DNA from 2 places in the Dorea sp. ICN-14282 genome. Region 2 is predicted to be linked to the other one. Evidence: riboswitches for the same ligand, from Rfam matches in the RefSeq annotation. Region 2 holds a riboswitch; the other holds the start of a gene.

Region 1 (3,850 bases), on a different contig from region 2:
CTGGGGGTTACGGGTTCCGGCATAGCAGGAAAAGCAAAGTCAAAAGTCTCCAAGAATGAAATCAGTAAGGCGCGGGCGGTGATGACGCAGGAACAAAAAGAAGAAAAAGTGTTGGTAAAGGGACTGGATGAAAAATATCAGTTTACACAGGACGGAGCATCTTCGGCGAAAAATGAGTTAAAAAAGGAGAACGCCGGAGCAGAATCTGGAGATTATGTTTTGCCAGACAGCGATACAAAGCTACTGACGGATGCGGATGTATCAGGATTGTCTGCTTATGATTTGTATTTGGCCAGAAATGAGATCTTTGCTAGACATGGACGTATGTTTGAAAATGAAGATTTAAAAGCGTATTTTGAAAGCAAAGACTGGTATAATGGAACCATATCACCGCAGGAGTTTGATGCAGATATTACATCCAGACTCAGTGATGTGGAGCAGGCTAATATCGAAATGATTAAAAAATACGAGTAGGGGGTGAAAGAGGATGTTTTGTCCTGAATGTGGAACAAGAAATGCAGATGGAGCAGGATTCTGTGAAAAGTGTGGTGCGAGATTGAACCAGCACGAAGAGGCGCCTCTTTCCAGACCTCAGAAAAAAGAAAAAAAGGCATGGGAAAAGAAAGATAAGATTCTGTTAGTAGAGCTGGCGGTACTTTTGGTGTCGATTGTAATCTTTTTTGTGGTTTACAATGTGCAGTACAGTGCAAAACATGTGGCAGAGCGTTACGTGGAAACGTTGCTGGAACAGAACTGGGGCGGATTCTATGACACGATACTGGTAGAGGAGTCCGGAGATTTTATGACAAAGGAAGCGTTTGTAACAGCGCAGTCTCTAGAGGAAAGAGAGAAAGCGGAAGATTTTGAAATTACGAATATTTCAAAGCGTTCCGGAGGATTTTCCAGCCAGAAAATCAGCGTGCGTTATAATGTTGGAAAATCCAAAGAAAAGATGGATTTGAAGTTGAAGAGAAAAGGGTTGAACTGGAAGGTAAAGGCGGAAGGCTTTGTAACCAAGAAGTATTCCATTGCTGTTCCGAAGGGGGCGAAAGTTCTGGTTGATAAGATCAACGTATCTGACACAGAAAAGCCGTCACATGAGATGGAAGGTATGGATGTCTATACGATTTCGCCGGTTTTTGGACCAACGCACTATGTGGAAGTCACAGGAAAAGAGATTGATCCGGTCAAGATGCTGGTTACATCGACTGAGGGTGAGCCGGTTCCGGTGGAAAGCGGCTACAATGAAAAGGTCTTGGAAAAAGTGACGGAGCAGGCGCTGGAAGACTGGCAGGAAATTATGAAGGGGGCTGTTACCAATCAGCGATTCAGCGATGTGAAGGTGTTTGAAGACATGGCTGATGAGGGCAAGGAAGATGCTCTTGAGGAGTTTGAACATGCCAGAGATTATAATTTTGATGGAGACGATACCGATATTGTACCGAATGAGTATACCTTATCCAATGGGGAGACAAGCTCTAAAGTAGTAGAAGGTGAAGAGCAGTCCGTGATTGAAGTCGAGATAAAAGGAGACTATTACTACTGTTATACCAACTATTACTGGGAGGACAGTGGTGAAGTTGAGAATGATGAAGGTCAGGCGTCCAGCAAGTTAAGATATATTAAGGATGGGGATGGATGGAAGTTGTATTCCATTGATCTGAGTCCATTCTATAATTAGAATTGAAGAAAAAGTTACAGAAAGTATCAATAGAGTTAGGAGCAGATCAGAAAGATTTGCTCCTTATCTTTTTGCTTATAGAAAATAACAATAGAAAAACTTTTTATATGGAAATTATCGATTGGATACATCGGGAATATATATGATATGATACTTGTGTATCATATATAGTGACGCGAAGGCGTTTAAAAGGGAATTCGGTGAAAATCCGAAACAGCCCACTCTACTGTAAGAAGGACGAGGATTTCAGATAGCCACTTTGTGAAAAGGGAAGGCGGAATCTAAGGAAGAGATCAAGTCAGGAAACCTGCTGTATATGAAATGGATTTTTTTTTGGTGGGAAAAAGACAGTGTATACACTGTCTTTTTTTGCACCTTTTTTATTGAATATAATATAAAGGAGAATAGGAAATGGAAGTACAGGTGGTATCGGGTTTTTTAGGAGCTGGGAAGACAACATTTTTGAATCACTATCTTCCAGCGCTTGCCGGGAAGACGGTGTTAATTGAAAATGAATTCGGTGAAGTGGGACTGGACGGCGAACTGATTCAGGAAGATATTCCAGTGCGAGAAATTTATGCGGGATGTATCTGCTGCAGTTTAGCAATTGATTTTAGACAGGGGATCAAAGAGATTGCAGAGAAGTTTTCTCCAGATCAGATCGTGATTGAGCCTTCCGGCGTGGGACGGCTTTCGGATATCGTGAAAGCATGCCAGAAGGCAAGAGAAAAGGAAGGTATTGATCTGACGATTACGAAGCTGATTGCCATGGTAGATGTGAAAAGTTTTGAAGAGTACAGAGAAGATTTTGGAGATTTTTACCTGGATCAGATTCAGCATGCGGGATTGATTCTGCCGACGAATATGGAAGGAGTGGAGGAAAAAGAATGGAATCGTCTTCTTGATGAAATTTGTGGGGAGAATCCGAAAGCGGTGATCTGTCGTGAGGACTATCGGACATTTGGAAGAAAAGAATTAAAAACACTGGTAGACGCGGCGGAGGATTATGAAGAAATGTCGGGCGGTCATCCAAAACCAGCGCTTCCGGCAGAGCGAGTCTTTTCCAGTGTTGCGGTAGAAGAAGTGTCGGAATTTTCAAGAGAGCAGTTTGATGCGGTATTGAATGCGTTTAAGTGCCAGGATGCAGGACAGGTTCTGCGGGCAAAGGGAATTTTAAGTGTGGCGGGACAAAGAATTCATTTTGAATATACGCCGTTCTCTTATGAAGAATGTCCGGCAGATGAAAGGAAGCATTTGAGTGAAAAAGCAGTTGTGATTGGCTGTGATTTGGATGAGGAGAAAGTCAGACAGTTGTTTGGGGTAGAATAAATCCATGTAAATGAAGGAGGGAGAAATCTATGAGAGAGATCAAAGATTTTAATTGTACCTATGATAATTCTGCGGGGATTAGTGGTGCGGTGACAGAAGGACTGGGACTTACATTTCCAGATGCGTATCTTCATGCGGATACGATGGCAAAATTGTCCAAAGCATTAAAGGAGTATGACGGCGCGGGGTTTTGTGAATTACCATTTTGTCATACGGTAGAGGCTGAGGCTTTGGGCGGCATTATTAATTATGGAAATGATAAGACGGGACCAAGAGCAAAAGAATATATCTATACAGATGTAGAAGAACTTCTGAATTTGCCGGAGATTGATTTTTCTACAGGCAGAATCCATGAGGTGTTGCTGGCGTGTAAAGAACTTCGGGAGATGGGGGAGCATGTGGTTTTGGAAGTGTCTGGTCCATTTACAATTTTAAATGTATTGATTGATGCAAGATATGTATTCAAAGGAATGAGAAAGAAACCAGAAGTAATGAAGCAGGTGTTTTGGAAGCTTGGAAATGAAGTTTTAAAATTCATGGAAGAAGCGAAAAAGTATGGTGTGGAGTTGATCAGTTATGCGGATTCTTCTGGTGGGGTGAATATCCTAGGGCCTAAGATGGCAGAGCAGGTTGTGGAAGCTTTTACTTATGAGTTTATGAAGAAAGTAGAGGGGATTGCAGACGACAAGACGATGATTCTTCTTTGCCCAAAGACAACGTTTTCTCTTTTGGGAACTGAGAAAGCGAAATTCGAAAATGTAGAGATTGGGGAATCTATGAGATATGGAGAAGCTTGTATTTCATTGCTTGGGAAAGTGAAGTTTGCAGGACAGATGTGTA
Region 2 (3,850 bases):
TTCCCGGTGTCGTATATTCTGTAAAATACACATAAGTATCTTCATATGCCGTTATCACCGTCGGCGTATTTAACTGACTCTTGGTTTCCACTGTCTTTAATTCGTTCAGATTGTCATCATAGACCGACAAGAATCCCTGATTATACATTCCACCTGTAATATACACTTTCCCGTCAGCTACTGCTGCTGATGCATTGGTCTGCATCGGAAGATCTGCCTGTGCGGCCTTCTGAATACTTCCATCTTCTTTCAAATCTAATTTGTAAATTTTCCCTTTTTGTGTTGTCACCCACAGATACCCATCTGCTTCCACAACCGCACTTCTAATTGCTCCTTCTACCGAGAGTTCACCCTTTACCTCACCGTTTTTTGGAGTAATACTGATTACTTTTCCATCATCACCACCAATGACAATATAAGCATTTTCTCCACGTTCTGCCGCTACAGCTCCGGTTCCATAAAATCCTTCACCATTCTGATAATCCCATACAGGATCCACAATCTCTTCCGCATCTTCTTTTACAAGGTCAAGAGTCTCATACGCAGCGACACCTCCCTGACTGGATCCAGGATTTCCACCGTTGGTATAGCCAACATAGATTTTCCCATCTGCATAGCAGACAGAACTCAGTCCCTGATACCCAAGTCCAAGCCCTGGTACACTAGTAACAAATAAAGACTTCAATGTCTGTGCATCAAAACACTGTACACTTCCATCTGCCAGAGGAACAAAAATTTTTCCATCCCCATATGAAATATAGGAATACCAACCGGTCTGCTTCTTTAGCTTCGTACTTTTTACTACTTCGCCGGTTGCCTTATCCAGCATCTGTATTTCTTCGTTTCTCGCCACGTAAACTTTTTCATTTACCAAGATCGGATATCCTGCACTTCCAAAAAATGCATCTCCCTTGTTGCTGCTTTTCCATATAAGATTTGCATCCTTCACCGGAGTTTCCACAGAAATAACGGCATTGTTTCCCTGATTTCCCAAATGCTGTCCCCAGTCATGGGGAAGATCCGGAAGTGGATCCGCCGGATTTCCGCGCTTCACATGAAGCGTAACCGTTCCAGCCACAGCTCCCATGGTTTCTATCACGATATCCTGTGGTGTCAGCTCTGCTCCACTTTGATTCACCAACCAGGATTCTTTCTCAAATTTAGGATCTACGACCGCCAATACCGTCTCCGTCTTTTCTTCGCCTTTTTCACCTCGTACTTTCAACTTTACAACACTGACACCCTCTTCAGCTGTTCCGCTAATCGAAAGTTTTTTCACGCCATCCGGCACGTAAAGGGTATATTCTTGAATCCCCTTTTCATAAACCAGCTTCCCATAATCTGTATGAAGCTCTGTAAACAGCGCCGTTCCTATCACCGTTGCCTCAAATTTTTTAGAAGCGACTTCGCTGCCTCTCTTTACTTCTGCTGTCAGAGTCACGATTCGGTCCTCTCCTGTCGGACGGGTCACCTTCCCCGTCTCTCCTTCGATCCGAATACAGGATTCATCCGAGCTCGTCCAGGTAATCTGCGTTCCCTGCTTTCCTGCCAACGGAAGAGTTAAGTCCTTCGTCACCTGGCTAAGATCGCCCAAATTCAAGGCTTCCACCGTCTGTTTAACAGCCTCTGCATCTGTTAGCATCTCTCCCGGCGTCACGGTCAGTGTTCCGTGAGGCGTAACCAGATCCCAGGCATAATTTCCCTTTTTATCATAGTAAGCATTCTGGCGCTTTGCCGTCACCGTATAGCTTCCGGCTTCTGCAACTACCACCGATGCCATTCCATCTGCTCCAGTATTCCCTTCTGCCACAACTTCCTGGTCTGCATTTTTCACCTGAATGGTTGCCCCAGAAGGATTGGAAGCTTCATTCCACATCAGAGGTGTGGTATTTAACTGAATCGCAGCCGGTTCTCCCGCTTCTGCCGTCATATTTTCCTGTGCAAACCACCCATACTGGCCACCAAATGACCAATCACTGCTCGCCCAGATATCCACTACAGAAAGCAGATCCCCTTCCTGTACCATCTGCTCCTGCGCTCCCACCTGTAGACTTTCATGGTTTCTAAGAAACATTAAAGTTGACTCTTCCGGAAGATCAAGGAATCCTGAAACGTATCCCCCGTCTGCCTGAATCAGGTCCGGTGCTGTTCCTTCTCCATATTGCTGTTCACAATATTCCGCCATTACGTGCAGCACCGTATAACCAGGTTCTGCCGGTTCCGGCACTCCTTCCAGACCATAGTCTGCAAAGGTGTGGTATGTATCCGGCATCGTAATCTTCATCCCCTGCTCTACCGTTCGGCCATACCCTTCAATCTGAAGTGTCACCGTCATTCCATAGCCTGTAAGCGTCTGATCACCAGCATGCACACTTCCTGCATTAGCCACGCTTCCCAGCAGCAAAAGTGCTGCAAGGAAAAGGCCTGACAACCTCTTTCTTTTCTCTCTTCTCTTTTTCATTGATTCTCCATTCTACTTTCGTACGAAGAACAGAATTGAGCTGCTTTTCACCCCACAGATTTTCTCTGTAAAGAAAAAAATGGCTGCCTTTCGGCAACCACTACACATCACAAGAATGTCTCTTCTTTCCTATATTTTTAACTGAGACCTCTTCCTTTGCGTATCCTCTTATCCTCACCGAAAGATTTTACAATAATTACAGGCAGGTCTCCTGGCTTGGGTTTCTTATCTACTTGCCACCTTCCCGCCATACGTTATTCTGACAGTGGTCTTTGGCGTTCGCCATCCCTTACAGTAGAGTGAGCTGCTGCGGCTTTTCACCGCATTCCCTTTTCATCTGTAACATACAGAACCTGTATCTTTTTTATTGTATCTTCTTCGGCATCGTCTGTCAAATTCTTTTCTCACTTTTTCATGCCAATTTTCGGCATTTACAAATTCTTCCCATATGTTTTTCGAACAGCTTCTATCCGATCATAGACAGTAACTGAAACAGGAAATTTGCCACAATTCCGGCACATAAACCGCCAATAGTATGACTGACGATCGCCTTTCCTGTCATCTTGCTGACTTTCAGCGAAGACATCATTGCTACATGGGTACTTAAATATCCGCTCCAGCACATACACATTGCGGTAAATACTGCAACGTCATTTGCATGAGCCGCTCCGGAAGCAAGCATATTCGGCACCAGTCCGATGGCTGCCCCAGCTGCTCCAAGTGCAGTAATCGGAACTGCAACCGCAGATGCAGAACTAAATCCAAACAATGGTTTCAGAATAAAATCCAGTTTTTCTCCCAACCACGGAAGCAGTGCAACACCTTCGTAAGCTGCTCCTGTGTATGTCCCGTCTGCAGACGGACCATTCGTCAAAATCATTACAACGGTACAGATTGCAAGCACTCCCGGAATAATCGCAAGGCCGACATCCACACCATTCTTTCCACCTTCCAACATGGATTCTAAAAGGCGCCGTCCAACACCGCCGTCCCGAATTTCTCTCTTATTCAGCAGATCATCCATATTTTCATTCTTATCAAGAGGAATACAATATTCCGTCGTTCCAAATTCCTTCTTTGTAAAGTGCATCATCATTCTGACACTGACAATGCTTCCAATCACTGCAGCGATATTTCCGATCAAAACTGCAAGACCGATCTTCTCTCCATCAGAATTCAGACCAATCATAAATGTTGTGACAATCAGTCCCATTCCAAAAGAAGTCCCTAGATTACAAAGCACCGGAAGCTGAAATTTCTTAAAATACTTTTTAAAATTCCGATCCTCCGCCAAGCTTAAAATCGCCGGGTTATCAGACAGATAAGTCGTCATTACTCCGATTGCCGCTGCACCTGGTAAATTATAAAGTGGCTTCATCAACGGCGAAA

The links. Region 2 has a riboswitch for cobalamin ahead of WKT00_RS00145 (immunoglobulin-like domain-containing protein). Riboswitches for the same ligand answer to the same signal wherever they lie in the genome.
Region 1: linked by a shared signal. The riboswitch ahead of WKT00_RS05815 (CobW family GTP-binding protein) and the one ahead of WKT00_RS00145 (immunoglobulin-like domain-containing protein) in region 2 are both predicted to bind cobalamin.

What each region holds. Positions count from the first base shown of each region.
Region 1 covers NZ_JBBKBH010000002.1:115,985-119,834, reverse strand. Annotated here, with positions in the region: gene WKT00_RS05825 (YARHG domain-containing protein) at 1-474, shown strand, start outside; gene WKT00_RS05820 (zinc ribbon domain-containing protein) at 488-1,681, shown strand; cobalamin riboswitch at 1,833-2,010, shown strand; gene WKT00_RS05815 (CobW family GTP-binding protein) at 2,093-3,010, shown strand; gene WKT00_RS05810 (uroporphyrinogen decarboxylase family protein) at 3,040-3,850, shown strand, end outside.
Region 2 covers NZ_JBBKBH010000001.1:29,604-33,453, reverse strand. Annotated here, with positions in the region: gene WKT00_RS00145 (immunoglobulin-like domain-containing protein) at 1-2,461, opposite strand, end outside; cobalamin riboswitch at 2,646-2,833, opposite strand; gene WKT00_RS00140 (CD0519/CD1768 family membrane protein) at 2,928-3,850, opposite strand, start outside.